DNA from 2 places in the Streptomyces pluripotens genome. Region 1 is predicted to be linked to the other one. Evidence: riboswitches for the same ligand, from Rfam matches in the RefSeq annotation. Region 1 holds a riboswitch; the other holds the start of a gene.
What was found. A riboswitch is a leader RNA that binds a small molecule or an ion and turns the genes downstream of it on or off. The one in region 1 is predicted to bind S-adenosylmethionine.
Positions count from the first base shown of each region.

Region 2: linked by a shared signal. The riboswitch ahead of thrC (threonine synthase) and the one ahead of LK06_RS07605 (aminotransferase class V-fold PLP-dependent enzyme) in region 1 are both predicted to bind S-adenosylmethionine.

Region 1 covers NZ_CP021080.1:1,715,486-1,726,555, forward strand. Annotated here, with positions in the region: gene LK06_RS07585 (NYN domain-containing protein) at 1-691, opposite strand, end outside; gene LK06_RS07590 (hypothetical protein) at 736-975, opposite strand; gene LK06_RS07595 (rhomboid family intramembrane serine protease) at 1,131-1,874, shown strand; gene LK06_RS07600 (Lrp/AsnC family transcriptional regulator) at 1,871-2,152, shown strand; gene LK06_RS07605 (aminotransferase class V-fold PLP-dependent enzyme) at 2,220-3,590, opposite strand; SAM riboswitch class IV at 3,772-3,888, opposite strand; gene trpD (anthranilate phosphoribosyltransferase) at 3,973-5,037, opposite strand; gene qcrB (cytochrome bc1 complex cytochrome b subunit) at 5,226-6,863, opposite strand; gene qcrA (cytochrome bc1 complex Rieske iron-sulfur subunit) at 6,860-7,927, opposite strand; gene qcrC (cytochrome bc1 complex diheme cytochrome c subunit) at 7,924-8,736, opposite strand; gene ctaE (aa3-type cytochrome oxidase subunit III) at 8,799-9,419, opposite strand; gene LK06_RS07635 (response regulator) at 9,574-9,975, shown strand; gene LK06_RS07640 (L,D-transpeptidase) at 10,013-11,070, opposite strand, start outside.
Region 2 covers NZ_CP021080.1:4,024,958-4,036,027, forward strand. Annotated here, with positions in the region: gene LK06_RS18275 (hypothetical protein) at 157-867, shown strand; gene LK06_RS18280 (glucosyl-3-phosphoglycerate synthase) at 950-1,894, opposite strand; SAM riboswitch class I at 2,025-2,167, shown strand; gene thrC (threonine synthase) at 2,185-3,468, shown strand; gene LK06_RS18290 (MoaD/ThiS family protein) at 3,465-3,740, shown strand; gene LK06_RS18295 (cold-shock protein) at 4,183-4,386, shown strand; gene groL (chaperonin GroEL) at 4,685-6,310, shown strand; gene LK06_RS18305 (NADH:flavin oxidoreductase) at 6,539-7,660, shown strand; gene LK06_RS18315 (hypothetical protein) at 7,979-8,395, opposite strand; gene LK06_RS34895 (hypothetical protein) at 8,951-9,073, opposite strand; gene LK06_RS18320 (hypothetical protein) at 9,266-9,658, shown strand; gene LK06_RS18325 (DUF6571 family protein) at 9,701-11,070, shown strand, end outside.

The DNA.
Region 1 (11,070 bases):
GCCGCCGGGACTCGCTCTCGGCGGCCGACAGCTGCGTGTGGGCCTCGGCGCGCACGGCGTCGATCTCTCCGCTCGCCTTGCGCAGCGCGGCCTCGCCCCGCTTGACGTCGCTCAGCGCGGCACGGAGTTTGCGGTGCAGCGATTCCGCTTCCTTCTTCGCCGACTCCAGCTCCGCGCGCAGCCGTTCGGTCTCGGTGCGGGTGTGGTCGCGGGCCTGGGCCAGCTCGGCCCGCAGCCGCTGCAGCTCGGCCCGGTTCTCCTCCTCCGCCCGCTCCGCATCCGCGCGCTGAGCCTCCTCACCGGCCGCGGTAACCAGTTTCACCCAGCCCGCAGGGCGCAGCACATAGGCCGCGGCCGCCACATCGAGCGGGTCCGCGGCCGGGGGCGGGGATCCGGAGTCGAGGGCGCCGGCAAGTTCCGCCTGGGCCTCTCTGAACTTCTCCCCGATCCGCTGCCGGAACAGCGCATCGGTCTCCAGCGCCGCCGCCATCGCGTTCCCGGCGAACTTCGCCCGGCGACTGGGAGTGAACCGGGCATACTGCCTGAGCTGGGCGGGCAGTTCCGCCACGGTCAGTCCACCGAAGCCGTCCGAGACGATCTGCACGACCCGACGGCGCACACCGTCGGGCAGCGGACGGTCAAGCACCTCAGCGGTGCCGTCTTCCGGCCCCCCGCCTGTGGTCTCCACCATCCGTCACACCCCAATACCGAGAGAGCCTCTCCGGGCCGCTCCGCTCAGGAGCCGGCGCCCGGCCTGTCCACGAGTTCCACCTGGTCCACAGCGTTACACCAGCGGCACCGCACCGACTCGATGGTCTCACTGACCACCTCGCGCTCCTCCACCGTCGGCTCACCGGCCAGATCGAGGTGCACGTACTCGACGACCTTCGACGAGCGGGTCACGTCGAACCGGGTGAGGTTGCCGCACAGGGTGCAGCGCCATCGCGTCGTGGCGGTCGGCAGGGGAACCGTCATCGTGGCTGTCAGCTTCCTTCTCGTCCTCGTCCGCGCCGCCGGCCGACGCGTGTGTGGCACGTAACCCTACGGCCTGGTGGGCATTGGCCGCCCGTCCGTCCGCAGCGGCGAGGCGATCTGTTGGCATGCGTCCCGTTACGTCATGCTCTGTAGCCATGATCAGTACCTGGAGCACAGCGGCCGGCAGGACCCTCAGAGCGGTCCGGGGCACCTCGGCACCGATGACGTACGGCCTCATCGCCCTGTGCTGCCTGATCTTCGTCCTGGGCCCTGCCTCCGGTCTCACCCCCGAGTACGGCACCGGGGACGCGCTGCTCGCCGCGCAGCGCACGTACTTCCGCCGCTGGGGTGTGATCCCGGCCGAGCTCTTCCACGGACCCGCCCGGGCGGTACTGACCCCAGCCACCGCCCTGTTCGTGCACGGCAGCTGGATGCATCTGCTCGGCAACATGCTCTTCCTCTCCGTCTTCGGGACGATGACCGAGGAACGGATGGGCCGGGTGGCGTTCTCCCTCTTCTACGTCGGCTGCGGCTATCTGGCCCTGCTCGGCTACGCGATCGCCAACACCACCTCCGAGCAGTCCCTGGTGGGCGCGTCCGGAGCCGTCTCGGCGGTCCTCGGCGCGTTCCTCTACCTGTTCCCCCGCGCCCGGGTGACCAGTCTCGTGCCGTTCCTGTTCTTCCTGCCGCTGCGGTTCCCGGCGTGGGTGGTCCTGCCTCTGTGGGCGGCCGTGCAGTGGCTCGCGGCCGGCCGCGCCACGGCGGGCCCCGCCGTGGCCTACCTCGCCCACCTGGTCGGCTTCGGCCTCGGCTTCGGCTACGCGTGGGTGCGCCACGGCCGTGGGACTAGAGTGAACTCCGCCCCAGCTCCGGCACCCGAGGGAGAGAACCAGTCGTGATCACCGCGATCGTCCTGATCAAGACCAGCGTGGACCGGATCCCCGAGATCGCGGAGCAGATCGCCGCGCTGGAGAACGTCAGCGAGGTCTTCTCGGTCACCGGCACCTACGACCTGATCGCCATGGTCAGGGTCGGCCGGCACGACGACCTGGCTGAGGTCATCCCCGGCCGGATCAGCAAGATCCCGGGCGTGGAGGCGACGGACACGCACGTCGCCTTCCGCACCTACTCCCAGCACGACCTGGAGGCCGCCTTCGCGATCGGCCTCGACAACTGACCGACGGCAGCCTGCGAAGCCGCGAAGCGCCGCTTCCCTGCCCCTGGGCGGTCTGGCGGGACCGGCTTCAGACCGCCGGGACGCAGCGGCCGTCCTGAGTGCGGTACTGCCACCTGGTCCCCTCCCGGACGAGTTCCCGCACCGCGTCCACGAACCGCACCACGTGCTCGTCCGGGGTGCCCGCGCCGAAGCTCACGCGGATGGCGTTGAGGGACTTCCCGCCCGAAGCCGCCGCCGGCGCCCCGCACCCGCCCGGGGTCTGCGGGTCGCCGCCCAGCAGGGTGCGCACCAGCGGATGCGCACAGAAGAGGCCGTCGCGGACACCGATGCCGTACTCGGCGGAGAGGGCGGCGGCGAGGTGCGCACTGCTCCAGCCCGCCACGACGAAGGAGATGACACCGACGCGCGGCGCGTCGTCACCGAAGAGGGAGAGGATCCGCACCTCGGGAATCTGGGCGAGACCCTCGCTCACGGTCCGGATCAGGTGCTGCTCTCGGGCGACCAGGGTGTCCCAACCGGTCTCGGTGAGCGCCTTGCACGCGGAGGCGATGGAGTGGGCGCCGATGACGTTCGGGGAGCCGGCCTCGTGCCGGGCGGCGTTTTCGTGCCACTCCACATCCACCGTCCCCTCACTGCTCCGGGTCACGCTGCGGCTGGCTCCGCCGCCCGCCAGGTACGGCTCGGCCGCCCGCAGCCAGTCGGCACGGCCGGCCAGCACACCACAGCCGAAGGGGGCGTACAGCTTGTGTCCGGAGAAGGCGACCCAGTCCACGTCCAGGTCGGTGACGTCCACCGGATGGTGTGGGGCGAGCTGGGCAGCGTCCAGGACGATCCGGGCGCCGTGGGCGTGTGCGGCAGCGGCCAGTTGGCGCACCGGCCACAGCTCACCGGTGACGTTGGAGGCGCCGGTGACGCAGACCAGGGCGGGGCCTCCGCAGTCCCGGTCGGCGAGCGCCCGTTCCAAGGTCTCGACGGCCTGCCGAGGGGTGCGCGGGGCGTCGAGGCAGGTGACTCGGGCGTCCCGCCAGGGCAGCAGCGAGGCGTGGTGCTCGGTCTCGAAGACGAAGACCTGACAGCCGGCCGGGAGGGCACGGGCCAGCAGGTTCAGGGAGTCGGTGGTCGACCGGGTGAAGACCACCTGGTCCTCCGCACGGCAGCCGAGGAACCCGGCGACCGTCCTGCGGGCGTTCTCGAAGAGTTCGGTGGAGAGCTGCGAGAGGTAGCCGGCACCGCGGTGGACACTGCCGTAGTAGGGCGCGTAGGCCGCCACGTCGTCCCAGACGCGCTGCAGGGCGGGTGCGCTGGCCGCGTAGTCCAGCGCGGCGTAGGTGACTTCGCCACCCGTCACCAGCGGGACGGTGACGTCCCTTCCCAGAACGGGCAGCAGCCCCGAGGTGTCACGGCATGCGGTCGGGTCGGCGGCGATGGCAACAGACATGGCTGAACTCCCGTGAGACAGGACCAAGGACCGCGCGAGCGGATGCGGCTCCAGCGCGGAGGAGGATGACAGAGGTGTGCGGAGGCGGGGCTCAGCGGCCCTATCGCATTCGCTTGCTCACGGAAGGCTCCCTCGAACGACCAGGACCCCTGGCCCCACGCCCGTTCTCCGGCGTGTGAGGGGTCCGCGCTTGCCGTAGACCTCGCTGCCTACGACCTGGTCTTCACCCGGGGCACCCCGCCACGGACGGAGGGTTGCCGGACAGCCGGCCGGGGCCGCATGGCTGTCGCTCATGACCTGGTTCAACATCCTGCCACAGGACCTCGGACGCGCAAGGTGCGGTCCGTATCGTGGACCGCACCCTGCGTCACTCTCCCCGGGATCAGGTGGTGCTCGCCGCCACCCACCGCTCCAGCGTCCGCTTCGCCGCCCCCGTGTCGATCGACTCCGCGGCCTTGGCCATGCCGGCCCGGAGCTGCTCGGCCAGCGGGGCGTCCGTCGGCTCCAGAGCCGCCAGGGCCGCCGCGGAGTTCAGCAGCACGGCATCCCGGACGGCGCCCGTCTCGCCGTCCAGCAAACGGCGCGCGACCTCCGCGTTGTGGGCCGCGTCGGCCCCACGCAGGGCATCCAGGGGAACCAGCCCGAGGCCGACGTCCCGTGGGTCGAAGACCTCCTCCGTGACCTTTCCGTCGCGGACCACCCACACCCGCGAGGTTGCGGTGACGGTCAACTCGTCCAGGCCGTCGTCGCCCCGGAAGACCAGCGCGGAGTTGCCGCGCTCGGCCAGGACACCGGCCACGATCGGCGCCATGCGCGGGTCGGCGACCCCGACGGCCTGGGCCTGCACCTTGGCCGGGTTGGTCAGCGGACCGAGCACGTTGAAGGTCGTGCGGATGCCCAACTGGCTGCGAGCCGGGGCGACGTGACGCAGCGATGGGTGGAACTTCACCGCGAAGCAGATGGTGATACCCGCTTCTTCGGCGACCTCGGCGACGCGCCGCGGGGTCAGATTCAGATTGATACCGAGCTTCTCCAGGACGTCGGAGGACCCGGAGGCGGAGGAAGCGGCCCGGTTGCCGTGCTTGACGACCTTCGCGCCGGTACCCGCGACGACGATCGCGGACATCGTGGAGATGTTCACCGTCTTGGCACCGTCACCGCCGGTACCGACGATGTCCACGGCCGGGCCAGGTACCTCGATGACATTGGCGTGCGCATACATCGTGCGGACCAGCCCGGAGATCTCCTGGACCGTCTCGCCCTTGGCCCGCAGCGCCACCATGAAACCGGCGATCTGCGCGTCGGTCGCCTCGCCGCGCATGATCAGGTCCATCGCCCACGCGGTGTCGTCGGCGGACAGGTCGCGGCCCTCCAGCAGGCCGTTCAGCAGGGCGGGCCAGGAGCGGCCCGCCGCGGTGTCGCCTCCAGCGGGGGTCACAGCGCTCATCAGCCGCTCCTAGAGAGTGCGACCCGTACGGAACGTACGGGAAGTGCGAATAGGTCAAAGAAGGTACTGGTACGGATTCCTGCGGAGTCGTACAGAGCCGTACACCCACCCTATCCACCCACCGGCACGGCGAAGGGCCCCGTCCGCAACCCGGACGGGGCCCTTCGCCGTGGCGTGGCGACGCGGGATCAGTGGTGGCCGTGGCCGCTCGCGATCTCCTTGTACTCGTCGGCGGTCGGCTTCGGGATCTGGTTGTCCTCGCCGTAGTAGGCGGTGGAGAGCTTCACGCGCAGCTTCTCCCCGGCCTTCACCTTGCGCTCGACACCGTTCTCGTCGACCGTCGGGCCGATCTCCGCCGGCTGGTACTGCTCGTGCGCGGTGAGCGTGTGCAGCTGCTCCTGGCTGAGCGGCTCGTGCACCTCGATGAACTCACCGTGCGGCAACCGCTTGATGATGCCGGTCTCACGACCGTGCAGCACCTTGTCGCGGTCCCGGCGCTGCAGGCCGAGGCAGATCCGCTTGGTGGCGAGGAAGGCGATGACCGGTCCGACGAAGACGAAGATCCGGACGAACCAGGTGACCGCGTTGATCGACAGGTGGAAGTGCGTGGCCCACAGGTCGTTGCCACCACCGATCAGCAGGGTCAGGTAGATCGTCATCCAGGCGACGCCGAACGCGGTACGGGTCGGGGCGTTGCGCGGACGGTCCAGGATGTGGTGCTCGCGCTTGTCGCCGGTGACCCAGGACTCGATGAACGGGTAGACCGCGATCGCCACCAGGACCAGCGGGAAGATCACCAGCGGGATGAACACGCCCAGGACGAGCGTGTGGCCCCAGAAGTTGATCTCCCAGCCCGGCATGAAGCGGATCAGGCCCTCGGAGAAGCCCATGTACCAGTCCGGCTGGGCGCCGGTGGACACCTGGTCCGGACGGTACGGGCCCATGGCCCAGATCGGGTTGATCTGGGCAATGGCCGCGATGGCCGCGATGACACCGAAGACCAGGAAGAAGAAGCCTCCGGCCTTGGCCATGTAGACCGGCAGCAGCGGCATGCCGACGACGTTCTTCTCGGTCTTTCCGGGACCCGCGAACTGCGTGTGCTTGTGGTAGAAGACCAGGATCAGGTGCCCCACCATCAGGCCGAGCATGATGCCCGGCAGCAGCAGGATGTGGATCGAGTAGAACCGGGCGACGAAGTCGTGGCCGGGGAACTGACCGCCGAAGAGGAAGAACGACAGGTACGTGCCGACGATCGGCACGGACAGGATCGCACCCTCCATGAAGCGGACACCGGTGCCGGAGAGCAGGTCGTCCGGGAGCGAGTAACCGGTGAAACCGGTGAACATGCCCAGGACGAACAGCAGGAAGCCGAACAGCCAGTTGATCTCACGCGGCTTGCGGAAGGCACCGGTGAAGAACACGCGCATCATGTGCGCGAACATGCCGGCGAGGAAGATCAGCGCAGCCCAGTGGTGGATCTGCCGCATGAGCAGACCACCGCGCACGTCGAAGGAGATGTGCAGGGTCGAGCTGAACGCCTCGGACATCAGCTGTCCCTGCAGCGGGACGTAGCTGCCGTGGTACTCCACCTCGTTCATCGACGGGTGGAAGAACAGCGTCAGATAGACACCCGTCAAGATGATGATGATGAAGCTGTACATGCACACTTCGCCCAACATGAACGACCAGTGGTCGGGGAAGATCTTGCGCATGTTCGCCTTGGCCAGGGAGTAGATCCCGAGCCGGCCGTCGGCCCAGTCGGCGACTCGCTCGCCGGCCGGTGCCTTCCCGCGAGAGCGGGGCTGTTCGTTCGCTTGCGTACTCATCCGCGCTCCCAGAATGCAGGACCGACGGGCTCCTCGAAGTCGCCGAGCGCCTGGAGGTAACCCTCGCTGTCCACGCCGATGCGCAGCTGCGGCAGGGCGTGACCGGCGGGGCCGAAGATCACTCGGGCACCGTCGGAGAGGTCGAAGGTGGACTGGTGGCACGGGCACAGCACATGGTGCGTCTGCTGCTCGTACAGCGAGATCGGGCATCCGACGTGGGTGCAGATCTTCGAGTACGCGACGATGCCCTCGTGCGACCACTCCAGCTCGCGCTTGTCCTTGATGTTGCCCGGCTGCAGCCGGACGATCATCAGGGCGGCCTTGGCGATCTCCGTCTGGAAGTCCTCGTTCGTCTCCTCCAGGCCATCGGGCTTGGCGAAGGTGAGCGAGCCGACGGCGACGTCCTCGGGCCGCAGCGGCTGGTTCGTGTTCATGTTGACCAGGCGCTTGCCCTTGGCCCACAGCGTGTGGCGGAGCGAGGTGCCGGGCAGCGGACCCAGGTCACGCAGCAGCATGACGCCGGAGAGCGGCACCAGGGCGAGCGCGCCGAACATCGTGTTGCGGATCAGCTTGCGGCGGCCGATCGCCGACTCCTTGGCACCCTCACGGAAGTCCGCGTGGACCTTCGCGCGAACCTCGGGCGAGGCCTCGATCGGGTGGCGGTCGTCCGCGACCTCCGCGTCGGACATCAGGGTGCGGGCCCAGTGGACCGCGCCCGCACCGATGCAGAACAGCGCCGCTCCCAGGGTCAGGCCCAACGCGAAGTTCAGCGCGTTGATGTGCCCGAGGGGGAAGACGAAGATCGACTTGTCGTGCGGGATCGCCACGTACGAGGCGATGAAGCCGATGGTGGCCAGCATCGACACGGTGAACAGCAGGGCGACCGTGCGCTCGGAGCGCTGGGCGGCCCGCTCGTCGATGTCCTGGATCCGGTGCTCGTGCGGCGGCAGCCCCGGGTCAGCGAACGGGTGCACCTCGTCCGCGACCGAGACCGCGCCGTGCGCGCCCTTGTCGGCGTCCTGCTCAGCGGGCAGGTTCTCTTCTGGAATGTCTTGGCTACTCATGACTTCTTGGCCTTTGCGGTCCGAGCGGCGACCCAGACGGCGACGGCGATCAGCGCGCCGAGCCCGAAGATCCAGGCGAACAGGCCCTCGCTGACCGGCCCGAGGCCGCCCAGCTCCATGCCGCCGGGGTTCGTCGTGTCACTGCTGTCGACCGCGTGCAGGTACGCGATGATGTCCTTCTTGTTCTTCGCCGACATCGTGGTGTCGGGGAAGGAGGGCATGTTCTGCGGGCCGGTCAGCATGGCCTCGTAGATGTGCTTGGGGTCGACGCCCTCAAGGGTCGGCGCGAACTTGCCCTTGGTGAGGGCACCGCCCTTGCCGGTGAAGTTGTGGCACTGCGCGCAGTTGGTGCGGAACAGTTCGCCGCCCTTGGCGATGTCGGCACCATTCGGGCCGTACTGCTCCTTGGTCGGCACGCTGGGGCCGGCGCCCAGCGAGGCGACGTACGCGGCGAGCTGGTCGATCTGCGTCTGGGTGTAGACGGGCTTCTTGCGCGGGACCTGGGCGCCCTGCGAGGTGGCGGCCGGCATACGGCCGGTGCCGACCTGGAAGTCGACGGCCGCGGCGCCGACACCGACCAGGCTCGGTCCGTCGGAGGAGCCCTGGCCACCGGTGCCGTGGCAGCTGGCGCAACCGACCTCGTAGAGCTTCTTGCCCTCCTTGATGGTCAGGGACTGGGAGGTTTCATCGGCCTGCGCCTTGGTCGCCGGCGCGAACGCGGCGTACAGCCCCCCAGTGGCCGCCAGCGCGAGGAGTAGGACGACGACCGCCGCCAGCGGATGGCGTCGTCGTGCGGAGAGCTTTTTCACGGATTACCCCGGTGTCAGGATCTTCTGCGTCGGTGCTTCTGGATGTGCGGGAGCGGTCCCGGCTACTTGATCAGGTAGATCGTGGCGAAGAGGCCGATCCAGACGACATCGACGAAGTGCCAGTAGTAGGACACGACGATGGCGGCGGTCGCCTGCTCATGCGTGAACCTCTTCGCCGCGTAGGTGCGGCCGAGGACCAGCAGGAAGGCGATGAGACCGCCCGTCACGTGCAGGCCGTGGAAGCCGGTGGTCAGGTAGAACACCGAGCCGTACGGGTCCGAGGAGAGCGAGATGCCGTCCTCCTTCACCAGGCTCGTGTACTCGTAGATCTGACCGCCGATGAAGATCGCACCCATGATGAAGGTGAGGATGAACCAGCCACGGAGCTTCTTCACATCGCCACGCTCCGCGGCGAACACGCCGAGCTGGCAGGTGAGCGAGGAGAGCACCAGGATCGTGGTGTTCGTCGCGGAGAAGGGAACGTTGAGGGCGCTCGCCATCTCCTTCCAGTGAGCCGGTCCGGTCACCGACCGGAGGGTGAAGTACATCGCGAAGAGGGCCGCGAAGAACATCAGCTCGGAACTCAGCCAGATGATGGTTCCGACGCTGGTGAGGTTCGGCCGATTGACCGACGGGTGCGCGTGCCCGGTTTCTACTGTCGTTGCTGTCGCCACGACCGACATTATGTCGGTCGCTTATCCCGCCCTCACTCCGGGGGGTGCCGTTCGGAGTGTCTTGACCCGCCGGACCGGTGTTGACGTGGTGTTCAGGGGAGTAACATCCGCCCAAACGGCCCTGTCCGTCCTGTCCGTACGACGCTGACGTCTCGGAGGAACAATGCAGCCGACCGCCACGGTGCTGGTCTACAGCGACGACTCCAACACCCGCGAGCAGGTACGGCTGGCCGTCGGCCGCAGGCCGGCCGCTGACGTGCCCCCGGTCGAGTTCGTGGAATGCGCGACGCCCGGGGCGGTCGTCCGGGAACTGGACAACGGCGGCATCGACGTCTGCGTGTTGGACGGCGAGGCCGTCCCCATGGGGGGCATGGGGGTGTGCCGGCAGATCAAGGACGAGGTGTTCAACTGCCCGCCGGTGCTGCTGCTGATGGGCCGCCCGCAGGACGCCTGGCTGGCCACCTGGAGCCGGGCCGACGCTGCGGTCACCCTGCCGGTGGATCCCGAGGAGTTCGCCTCTGCACTGGCGGCCCTGCTGCGCCGGAAGCGATTGGTGAACGTCTAGCGGTGGGGGGCGCGGGGACCGGCCTCGCGCCCCTGTGTCACAGCGCCACCGGTTGGAGGCGTACCACGTCTCCCGGTGGCTGGCCAACCGACGTGCCGTTCGTCAGAGCGCTGCCCGCAAGCCAGTCCTTCCAGTCGACGTTCCAGTCGCCGAAACCGTTGCCGAAGGGCTCCATGTCGTCACCGTTGGAATTGACGACCTTGACGATGTCGCCCTCGTGGATGTGGTCGAAGAACCACTCGGCGTTGCCGGTACTCATGCCCGTACAGCCGTGGCTGACGTTGGCGTAGCCCTGGGATCCCACGGACCAGGGTGCGGCGTGCACGTACTCGCCCGACCAGGTGACCCTGGTCGCGTAGTAGACCGGCAGGTCGTAGGAGTCCGAACTGCCGGCCGCGATGCCCACCGTGGAGCTGCGCATGCGTACGAAGTACTGCTTGCCGAGGACGACCTTGACGCCGTTGCGGGTCTCGTAGCCCGGTTTGCCGGTGGTGACGGGGATGTCGTTGATGTCCTTGCCGTTCTTGTAGAACGACAGCTCGTGCGCGGAGGCGTCCGTGACGGCCTCGATCCGGTCGCCTGTGGTGATCTTCAGGGGCTTGGACTTGCCGCCCCACAGCCGGTCGTTGATCTTGAGGCCGTCCAGGTTGCTGTGCACCTGGATGGTGGCGTGGGCGGGCCAGTACTCCTTGGGGCGGTAGTGGAGTTCCTTGCCGTTCACCCAGTACCAGGACCCCTGCACGGCTGGCGTGGAATCCACCCGGAGGGCGCGCTCCACGACGGCGCGCTGAGCCTTGTCCTTGATTTCCTGGTCGAGTTGGGCGGTGATGGGCTGTCCCACACCGTATGCGCCCGCGTCCGGCCCGAACGTGACGGTCAGCCGCTTCTTGCTCGTGGGTTTGCTGGTGTCGAAGGTGAGAACCTTGCGGCCGGGCGCGCCGTCCTCGTCCTCGGTGCTGACCGTGACCGTGTAGTGGGCGTTGGCGGCCAGCGGGGAGGTGCTGTGCCACCGGCTGCCGTCGGCGGCGAGTTCGCCCGCCACGTAGCGCCCTGTGGAGTCCCGGGCGGTGACGTCCGTGATGCGGCCCTCACCGC
Region 2 (11,070 bases), 2.3 Mb from region 1:
AGCGAAACGCCCAAACGTGCGCAGGGGCCGCACGGGAATTCGGCGTGTTTCCTCACGGCTCCGGCCGATTCCCGGTCCATCCCGTCCCACCGATTGTGAAGATCATATGCAGAGAGGGAGGATGCGTGAACGCATAGCGACGAGGGGGGAACTTTCATGATCGACATTCGGATGCGCGACCGGAGAGCCGTCGGTCCGGTCGCGCTGGTGGCCGCCGCCGCGCTGGCCCTCGCCGGCTGCCAGGGCGGGGATGAGGGCACGAAGCCCGAACAGAAGCCGACCCCGGTCGCCACCGCCTCGGCGGCCGGCAGCCCGACGCCCACACCCACGTCCACCCCCGCGCCCACGACGTCCCCCACCCCCACCGTCGCCACCCTGCGCGACCAGGCGGGCGGAACCGTCGGGCGGGCCGTCACCGCCGCCAGGGGCAGGGGGCTGCACTACGCCGTGTACCTCCAGGGCACCGGTGCGTCGCTCCACGGCGGCGGGAGACGCGCCACCTCCTGGGGCACCGGCGAGAAGGTCTGCCGTCAGATCGACGACCCCACCGATGTCAACAGCACCTTCGACGTGGCCTTCGTCATCGCCCGGGACGGGCGCGACTGCGCGGGCAGGCTGCTGCACACACCGACACCGACACCGGTTACGACGCCCTCCAGGAACAGCACCGGCGGCGGTGGCAGCGGGACGGGCGGCACCACCACGACCTGCGCGATCACCAGCCCCGCGGGCAACTGCTACGCCGACGGGCAGTTCTGTGCCACGCGGCACCACGGACTGAGCACCTACGGCAAGGGCGGCGAGTACCTGACCTGCGAGCGGGACTCCGCCGGCGTCTGGCGCTGGTCCGACGGCCGGGCCGGCTGAGCCTCCGGGCACCGGGCAGTGGGCGGGGGCCGCACCCCGGGCCGGGCCGTATACAGCCGTTCCCCAGCCTCGCGCACCGACCTCATGCCACCCGCCGCGCCGCGTACTCGGCGATCTCCGCCATCGGCGGTCGTTCCTCGGTGTCCACCGAATAGGTGCGCGGCTCGAAGCCGTCCTCGCCCCGCTCGAACTGGGTGAGGGCGGGCCGCAGCAGGTGTCCGCGGGCCAACCGGAGCTGCGCCGTGCGGTAGATCGCGGCGGCCATGCGGCCCAGGGCCTGCCCGTCCTGGTGGCGGTGCTTGCGCACTCCGACATCGACCTGGGCCAGCGCGTCCAGGCCCACCAGGTGCAGGGCGTCCACCAACATGCCCAGCTCCACTCCGTAGCCCACCGGGAACGGCAGCTGTTCCAGCAGGGTTCGGCGGGCCGCGTACTCGCCGCCCAGCGGCTGCACGAAACCGGCCAGTTGCGGCCAGTGCATGTTCAGCAGCGGGCGGGCCATCAGCTCGGTGACCCGGCCGCCCTGGCCCGCCGCGGCACCGAGCGGCCGGTCGTACATGCCCTTGACCAGGTCGACGTCCGGGTCGGTGAGCAGTGGGCCGACGATCCCGGAGACGAAGTCGGAGCAGAACTCCTTCAGGTCCGCGTCGATGAAACAGAGGATGTCCCCGCTGGTCACCAGGAGCGAGCGCCACAGGACCTCGCCCTTGCCGGGGACGGCCGGCAGTCGGGGCAGGATGTCGTCGCGGTGGACGACCCGAGCGCCTGCGCCGGCGGCGACCTCGGAGGTGCGGTCGGTGGAGCCGGAGTCGACGACGACGATCTCGTCGACGAGCGGGATCTGATCCACCAGGTCATGACGTATGACCGCGACGATGTCGCCGACCGTCTCCTCCTCGTTGAGCGCGGGCAGCACCACGCTGATCGTCTGGCCGGTGCGCTGTTTCGCGGCCAGCACCTTGTGCAGCGGCCGATCGGTCACGGACCAGGAGCGGGTGCTCAGCCAGCGCTCGACTTCTTCCAGCACGGTCTGCGGCTCCTCACGGTTGTCTCGCGGTTCGGACGACTATCTCAACTGTCCTGGCCTTCGGTTACAGTCTTGAACAACGCCGGTGACCATCGCATGTCCGAGGTCGCCCGCGCCGACAACCGCATACAGCTCATCCAGAGGGGCAGAGGGACACGGCCCGATGAAGCCCCGGCAACCCTCCAGTCGGTACTCGTCTTCGTAGCGAGGCTCCCGGCTAGGGAAGGTGCCAAATCCGTCTCACGGCGAGGTGCGTCGTGAGGAAGATGAGGAGAAAGGGCCTCGCCTCCATGGCTGTGCAGACAGTTGCAAGCTCCGGTCATCCCACCGTCGACCTCGGTTCCGCAGCGGCTTTGAGCTGCCGCGAGTGCAGTCACCGCGTGCCGCTCGGCCCGGTCTTCGCCTGCGAGGAGTGTTTCGGCCCACTGGAGATCGCTTACGACTTCTCCGCCTACGACACCGAGGAACTGCGCCACCGCATCGAGGCCGGCCCCGCGAACGTCTGGCGTTACGCGCCGCTGCTGCCCGTCCCCGCCAACGTGGCCGACAGGCCCCACCTCAACCCGGGATGGACCCAGCTGGTCAAGGCCGACAACCTGGCGCGCGAACTGGGCGTCACCGGTGGTCTGTACGTGAAGGACGACTCCGGCAACCCGACGCACTCCTTCAAGGACCGGGTCGTCGCCCAGGCACTGGAGGCTGCCCGCGCCTTCGGCTTCACCACGCTCTCCTGTTCCTCCACCGGCAACCTGGCCGGTGCCGTCGGTGCCGCCGCCGCCCGGGCCGGCTTGCGCTCCTGCGTGTTCATCCCGCACGACCTGGAGCAGGGCAAGGTCGTCATGGCCGCGGTCTACGGCGGCGAACTCGTTGGCATCGAGGGCAACTACGACGACGTGAACCGGTTCTGCTCCGAGCTGATCGGTGATCCGGCCGGTGAGGGCTGGGGCTTCGTCAACGTCAACCTGCGGCCGTACTACGCCGAGGGCTCCAAGACGCTGGCGTACGAGATCTGCGAGCAGCTCGGCTGGCGGCTCCCGGACCAGATCGTCGTCCCGATCGCCTCCGGCTCTCAGCTCACGAAGATCGACAAGGGGCTGCAGGAGCTGATCAAGCTCGGTCTGGTCGAGGACCGGCCGTACAAGATCTTCGGTGCGCAGGCCGAGGGCTGCTCGCCGGTGTCCACCGCCTTCAAGGCCGGTCACGACGTGGTCCGTCCGCAGAAGCCGGACACCATCGCCAAGTCCCTCGCCATCGGTAATCCGGCCGACGGGCCGTACGTCCTCGACATCGCGCGCCGGACGGGCGGTGCGGTGGAGGACGTGACGGACGCGGAGATCGTCGACGCCATCAAGCTGCTGGCCCGTACAGAGGGCATCTTCGCCGAGACGGCCGGTGGTGTGACCGTCGGCGTCACGCGCAAGCTGCTCAAGGACGGCGTGCTGGACCCGGGCAAGACCACGGTCGTGCTCAACACCGGCGACGGCCTGAAGACCCTGGACGCGGTGGCCGGCACCGGCCTCACCGCCACCATCCGCCCGACCCTGGACTCCTTCCGAGAGGCTGGCCTCGCATGAGCGTGACCGTTCGCATCCCCACCATTCTGCGCACCTACACGGGCGGTCGGGCCGAGGTGCCGGCCGACGGCGCGACCCTCGCCGAGGTCATCGAGGACCTGGAGAAGAACCACACCGGGATCGCCGCCCGGGTGCTCGACGACCAGGGCAAGCTGCGCCGGTTCGTCAACGTCTACGTCAACGACGACGACGTCCGCTTCGAGCAGGGCCTTGAGACGGTGACTCCGGACGGCGCCGGTGTCTCCATCATCCCGGCGGTCGCCGGAGGCTGACCACGCCTCTCAATTACCTTGGGTAACCTCGGTTACCCACTGTTCATCCGATTGCCCCCTCCGTGAGAGAAACGGAGGGGGCAATTCTGTGTGGTTGAGCGCGATAGAGTTGGGGAACGCGGTCGCGACCTTCGGGTCGCGAGCCCCGGATTCATGCCGCATGCCCGACAAGAAGTAGCCAAACTGTGGGGGTTTTATGCGGCTTTTCTTGGCTTTTGTGGGGCCCGACTTGCCCTGAAGTCAGGTGAATTCTCACTACATTCCGGACCGTTCGCGTCCAGAATTCTCGTCCGATTGACCTGTTGCAGACGGCAGTTGGACAGATACATTCAGCCGCGGTCGACGCGTTCCGGCGCACGCCCCCGTCTGAATAGGGGGTGAGGTCTGACCCGGGTCCGCGAGGTGTGGATCTGTGCAAGGGCCAGTAATAGGGGAGTTAGGCATGGCTCAGGGCACCGTCAAGTGGTTCAACGCGGAGAAGGGGTATGGCTTCATCGCGGTCGACGGTGGTGCGGACGTCTTCGTCCACTACAGCGCGATTCAGATGGACGGCTACCGCACCCTGGAAGAGGGCCAGCGGGTCGAGTTCGAGATCTCGCAGGGCCAGAAGGGCCCGCAGGCCGACATGGTTCGCGTCACCGCCTGAACGTTTCTTGCACGAAGGGCCCGCACCGGAACACGGTGCGGGCCCTTCGTCGTGCCCTGGTTCTGCCGTTCGCGCGTGGCTGACGGGGCCGGTCGCATGTCGGGAGGCGCTTGCACTCGACCATGCCGAGTGCTAATCATTGCGTTAGCACTCTGAAGGTGAGAGTGACAGCGAAGGACCGGGTCGGTGAGGCCCGCGGGCCAGGTGGGGCAAGGAACCACGCGGCCGGCGAGCCGTCCGTCGCGGGCGCGGGCGCGGTCCGAAGGAATCACCCCCAGTCCTGGAGGGACCACTTCACATGGCCAAGATCATCGCGTTCGACGAGGAGGCGCGGCGCGGCCTCGAGCGCGGCATGAACCAGCTCGCGGACGCCGTCAAGGTGACCCTCGGCCCCAAGGGCCGCAACGTCGTCCTCGAGAAGAAGTGGGGCGCCCCCACGATCACCAACGACGGCGTCTCCATCGCCAAGGAGATCGAGCTCGAGGACCCGTACGAGAAGATCGGCGCCGAGCTGGTCAAGGAAGTCGCCAAGAAGACGGACGACGTCGCCGGTGACGGTACGACCACCGCGACCGTGCTCGCCCAGGCCCTGGTCAAGGAGGGCCTGCGCAACGTCGCCGCCGGTGCCAACCCGATGGCCCTGAAGCGCGGTATCGAGAGGGCTGTCGAGGCCGTCTCCGCCGCCCTGCTGGAGCAGGCGAAGGACGTCGAGACCAAGGAGCAGATCGCCTCCACCGCGTCCATCTCCGCCGCCGACACCCAGATCGGCGAGCTGATCGCCGAGGCCATGGACAAGGTCGGCAAGGAAGGTGTCATCACCGTCGAGGAGTCCCAGACCTTCGGTCTGGAGCTGGAGCTCACCGAGGGTATGCGCTTCGACAAGGGCTACATCTCGGCCTACTTCGCCACCGACATGGAGCGTATGGAGGCGTCGCTCGACGACCCGTACATCCTCATCGCCAACTCCAAGATCTCCTCGGTCAAGGACCTGCTCCCGCTCCTGGAGAAGGTCATGCAGTCGGGCAAGCCGCTGCTGATCATCGCCGAGGACGTCGAGGGCGAGGCCCTGTCCACCCTGGTCGTCAACAAGATCCGGGGCACCTTCAAGTCCGTCGCCGTCAAGGCCCCGGGCTTCGGTGACCGCCGCAAGGCCATGCTCGGCGACATCGCCATCCTCACGGGCGGCGAGGTCATCTCCGAGGAGGTCGGCCTCAAGCTGGAGAACGCGACCCTGGACCTCCTGGGCCGCGCCCGCAAGGTCGTCATCACCAAGGACGAGACCACCATCGTCGACGGTGCCGGCTCCTCCGAGCAGGTCAACGGCCGGGTCAACCAGATCCGCGCCGAGATCGAGAACAGCGACTCCGACTACGACCGCGAGAAGCTGCAGGAGCGCCTGGCCAAGCTGGCCGGCGGTGTCGCGGTCATCAAGGCCGGTGCCGCCACCGAGGTGGAGCTCAAGGAGCGCAAGCACCGCATCGAGGACGCCGTCCGCAACGCCAAGGCGGCCGTCGAGGAGGGCATCGTCGCCGGCGGTGGCGTGGCCCTGCTGCAGACCACCAGCGTCTTCGAGAAGCTGGAGCTGGAGGGTGACGAGGCGACCGGCGCCCAGGCCGTGAAGCTCGCCCTTGAGGCTCCGCTGAAGCAGATCGCCGTCAACGCCGGCCTTGAGGGTGGCGTCGTGGTGGAGAAGGTCCGCAACCTCACCCCGGGTCACGGCCTGAACGCCGCGACCGGTGAGTACGTCGACCTGGTCGCCGAGGGCATCATCGACCCGGCGAAGGTGACCCGTTCCGCGCTGCAGAACGCCGCCTCCATCGCCGCCCTGTTCCTCACCACCGAGGCCGTCATCGCCGACAAGCCGGAGAAGGCAGCCGCTGCGCCGGCTGGCGGCGGCATGCCGGGCGGTGACATGGACTTCTGATCGCCCCGAGGGTTGATCAACGTCCTTACCGAGGGCGGCACCCCCTGCCATGGCAGGGGGTGCCGCCCTCGGGCGTGTCCGGGCTGGAGCCTTCGCGTGGGCGGGATCACAGGAGGCGTGCCCCGGGCGCGGAATGCCGGCGGCCGGCACTCAGTTGCTTGAGAAGGTGCAACGATGCGTGCGCACATACCGACCGGTTAACAGAACCATGCACGAGGAGCTCCCCACGTGACTGCCACCACATCCGCCTCCCGCGCGGCCCGGATTCTCTCCCGCCCCATTGCGCTCAACGGTCTGACCGTCCCCAACCGGATCGTGATGGCGCCGATGACCCGCATGTTCTCCCCGGGCGGCATCCCTGGCGACGACGTCCGCTCCTACTACGCGCGCCGTGCCGCTGCCGGCGTCGGTCTGATCGTCACCGAAGGCACCTACGTCGGCCACGAGTCGGCCGGCCAGAGCGACCGCGTCCCGCGCTTCCACGGTGAGGAGCAGCTCGCCGGGTGGGCGAAGGTCGCCGAGGACGTGCACGCGGCGGGTGGCACGATCGTCCCGCAGCTGTGGCACATAGGCACCGTCCGCAAGCAGGGGCAGGCGCCCGTCCCGGACGCCCCCGCGGTCGGCCCCTCCGGGCTGCGGATCGACGGCACCGCGGACGCCAAGGCCATGACCCAGGCCGACATCGACGCCGTCATCGGCGCGTTCGCCGAGGCGGCGGCCGCTGCCGAGCGCATCGGCTTCGACGGTGTGGAAATCCACGGCGCCCACGGCTACCTCCTCGACCAGTTCCTGTGGTCGGGCACCAACCGCCGCACCGACGCCTACGGCGGCGACCCGGTGGCCCGTGCGACGTTCTCCGCGGAGATCGTCGCCGCGGTCCGCGAGTCGGTCTCCCCCTCCTTCCCGGTCCTGTTCCGCTACTCGCAGTGGAAGCAGGAGGCCTACGATGCGCGCCTGGCCGAGACCCCGGAGGAGCTGGAGGCGATCCTCACCCCGTTGGCCGCCGCCGGCGTAGACGCCTTCCACGCCTCCACCCGCCGCTACTGGCTCCCCGAGTTCGAGGGCTCCGACTTGAACCTCGCGGGCTGGACCAAGAAGCTCACCGGAAAGCCGGTCATCACCGTGGGATCCGTCGGTCTCGATGGTGACTTCATCGGCGCCTTCCAGGGTCAGGGCTCTCCGGTCAAGGCGATCGACAACCTCTTGGACCGTCTGGAGTCGGAGGAGTTCGACATGGTTGCCGTGGGTCGTGCTCTGCTCCAGGACCCGGAGTGGGCGGCGAAGGTCCTGGCGGACCGCTTTGACGAGCTGATGCCGTATGACGCGGCGGCGTTGCAGACGCTCAGCTGATGCGACCGGGGTGGCCGGGCAGATGCGATCGTCCCTGGTCGCCTTCTTGATGTCCGGTCCGTGTGGTGCTGTTGAAGCCGAGCAAGGTCAGTCCTTCGCCCTGGCACAGGTGGTTGGAAGGGCTGCCGACCTCGGTCTGGAGGAGCGGTTAGGCGGCGCCGTGGGACTGGCCCCAGTGCATTGCGGCCTGCCACAGGCCACGCCCGAGGCCCTGCCCTGGGCGTGGCCTGTGGAACGCCGCCGGCCGCCGCAGCGGCGGCGCAAGGGTCGGAGGCCGTACAGCCCCGGGCGCCGCCACTGTGCACCGGGTCCGTGCGGTCAGCAGATCTGAGTGCCGCACATGGCGGGAATCTCCGCCTCGGTGCTCAGCGTCGCGTGGTAGGAACCCTGGGTCAGGGTGACGTTCGCGACCAGGTACTGCTCGCCCTGTCTCGGCACGGTGATGGTGCAGTAGTCAGACGTGGAGGTGCAGCCGTAGGCCACGTGGACACCGTGGTTGGTCGGCGGCGTCCATGCGTAGGTGTAGCTGCCAGTCCCGTTCTGCACGCGGTAGGCGACCGTGTAGGTGGTGGACGACTTGGTAGTGAAGCAGTTCTGTGTGTAGTTGGAGCTGTTTGACGGGGAGACGTGGCAGACCATGTCTTCTCCGCCGGCGGCTGATGAGGTGCCGGTGCCGAGGAGCAGCGCCCCGGCGGTCGCTGCCAGGGCTATGACGGACGATGTCTTTCTGATCACTGTGCAGTCTCCTTGCCGTCTGGGTTCGGGCTGCGCAGTGCGTCAGGTGGCGGTCTGTGCCACGCGGGTGACCACGCTTCGCCCTGGGGGACGTCACGATCGCGGCGGCCCGCATGACACCGGCCCGGCCAAGGCCGGACTGAATCGAACATGACAAATTTACGAAGGTGGAGCCACCAGGCGTCAGCTTTGCGGCTGGGCGGTGGAGAGGCACAGTCGCGAACAGGCCATTCCTCGCCCCTGCCGAAGCCGTTGCCCTTCCGGGAGCGGCAGTGGTGTGTCCGCTGCTCAGGCGGAGGGCCGGTGCCTCGCCGGCTTGGAAGGTTTCGCTGTTCCGGGCCGTCGACGGAAACGCCGGATGTCGTCGCTGGTGTGGCTGCTCAGGCGGAGCGCGGGCGTGCCGTGCGGTAGCGGGTGGAGACACGTGGACCCGGGAGGGCGGTGTCAGATCCGCAGGATCACAGCAGGCGCAGGCGCAGGCGCAGGCGCATGTGGGAGGGGTACGACCTCTGCCGCCCCTTGCCACTGCCCTCGTCCCCGTGGGTCCGACCGCGGCTACAGGTTGCCCATGGGTTCGATGTCGATGCGTACCGGAGTACCCCACACCCGCAGTACCTCGTAGTCGGTGAACTCGTGCACCAGCCGGTAGGCCATGGCGGGCCCGTCCGGCGTCTGCACGCCGCAGCCCGTCCGGCGCAGCAGCCCCGGAGAAGCGAGTGCTCGGGGCTGGGAGCCTGGATGTACAAGAGCACCTGCGCGATTGTTAGCCTGGCAGACGCACGCTAAGCACGTCTACGGGGGCGAGATTTGGTGTCAGAGTCGGCGGGAGAACGGCATATAGCGCGTGGGCATGCCGTACACGCGGTGGGGATGCGACTCAATCAGCTGCCGGATGGCCCTGGTGGTGGTGGCCCGGACCTCGCGCACTCCTCGCACGAAAAGCAGGCCGCAGCGAACACACTCCATCGCGACATCGAACCGGATACCAAGACGGCGGGAGCCTGGGCGGACGATGAGACGGGCGCCGTGGTGAAGGCGTTCGACGCGAGGGACGGGCACGGTTGGCTCACTTCCGGTGCCGTGCGCAAGGCCCACAAGATCTGGGGCGAACAGGTCCAGGACTTCCTGGACCGGCTGTCGGGGGACGAATCAGCCCTCCGGACCAACAACACCGTGTTGACCGGGGCGGACGCCGGAGTGGGTGGTGCCTCACGCAAGGTGTCTGTGTTCGATACGTACTCGCTGCCCCCACGCAGTGACTGACAGTCGACCTCTCTCGCGCGCCACCAGATCCAACGGGGACCCATGCCGACGTACCACGAGATCCTGACGACTGACCTGTCCACACTCACCACGGCCGCCGAGCGCTGGGACGGCATGGCGAAGGAACTCAACAAGCAGGAGACCGCGTACCGGCGGGACGTGCACGGCATCACTCTGCGTCCGACGTTCGTGGGGGAGAGCCAGCAAGCCGCCAACGCGCGCTTTGGGGTGCGGCTAGCAGAGTTCCAGAGCGCCCAGACCGAAGCCAAGGCGATCGCCTCACTCCTGCGTGACGCGCACACCCAGTTCGTGGACCTGCGTAAGAAGCTGCAGTCGGCCTGCGAGGACGCGATTGCCACAGGCATGAAGGTGTCGGATCAGGGCGTGGTCTCGTACGACACCGAGAAGATGAGCCACGGCGAACGTATGGCCTATGTGCACGACCCCTCCTACCAGGACAGCATCCACAAGGATGTCGCTTCCTGGCAGGCCCGCATCGACCGGTGCGTGAAGGACGTGGACGACGCTGACAAGGGCGTTGAGGTCGCCTTCACCGCCGTCGTGAAGGGTTCCGGCATGGGCGACAGCATGGTCCCCGGCTTCAACAGCGAGGCTCAGGGTGACATCGAGAAGTACGAGGCCCAGGAGGCTGACGACATCGCCCGGCGCGTCGCCAAGGGTGAAAAGGTCTCCGCCACCGACCTCGCTGAACTGCGCCGCGCTTTTCGGGACAACAAGGGGGACAAGGCATTCAGCCAGACGTTCCTGAACGGGTTGGGGCCGGACACCACGATCAAGTTCACCAACGAGCTGAATCATCTGGCCTACTCCTCTGACAAGAGCCACGAGAACGTGTACATGGACCTGCAGAGCTCGCTGGCCGACACGGTCGCCAACGCCACGCAAGTGCCGGGCTCGGTTGCTGACATGCCGCCGGGCTCACCGAAGTTCAAGGCGTGGCTTGACAGCGCCGACGGAGCGTTCTATCGGCAGTGGACGCAGGGGCTTGAGGAGTACGGCACCCAGAACTACGGCTCCAAGTCGAATCCGCTCTGCGGCTACCAGTCGTTCGTCAGCATGATGCAGCACAGCGACACCAAGTACGACGACCAGTTCCTGTACCAGATGGGCGACGACCTGATCGCCGCCGAGAAGACACACTCGGGCCTGTTCACCGAATGGGGACCAGGCCACGACGGCATCCGTGCCGACGCGCTCGACGGGCTTCTCGCCATGATGAGCCAGAACCCAGATGCCGCGACCCATTTCCTCGATCCGGCCGGCAACGGCAGCGGCGCCGATCACGTCGGCAACGATCATTTGCACTACCTGCTCAACACCCGGCACTGGCCGAAGCACGTGCTCGACGGCATGGGTTATTCGGAGATCGACGGCCCCCTGAACCGCACGGG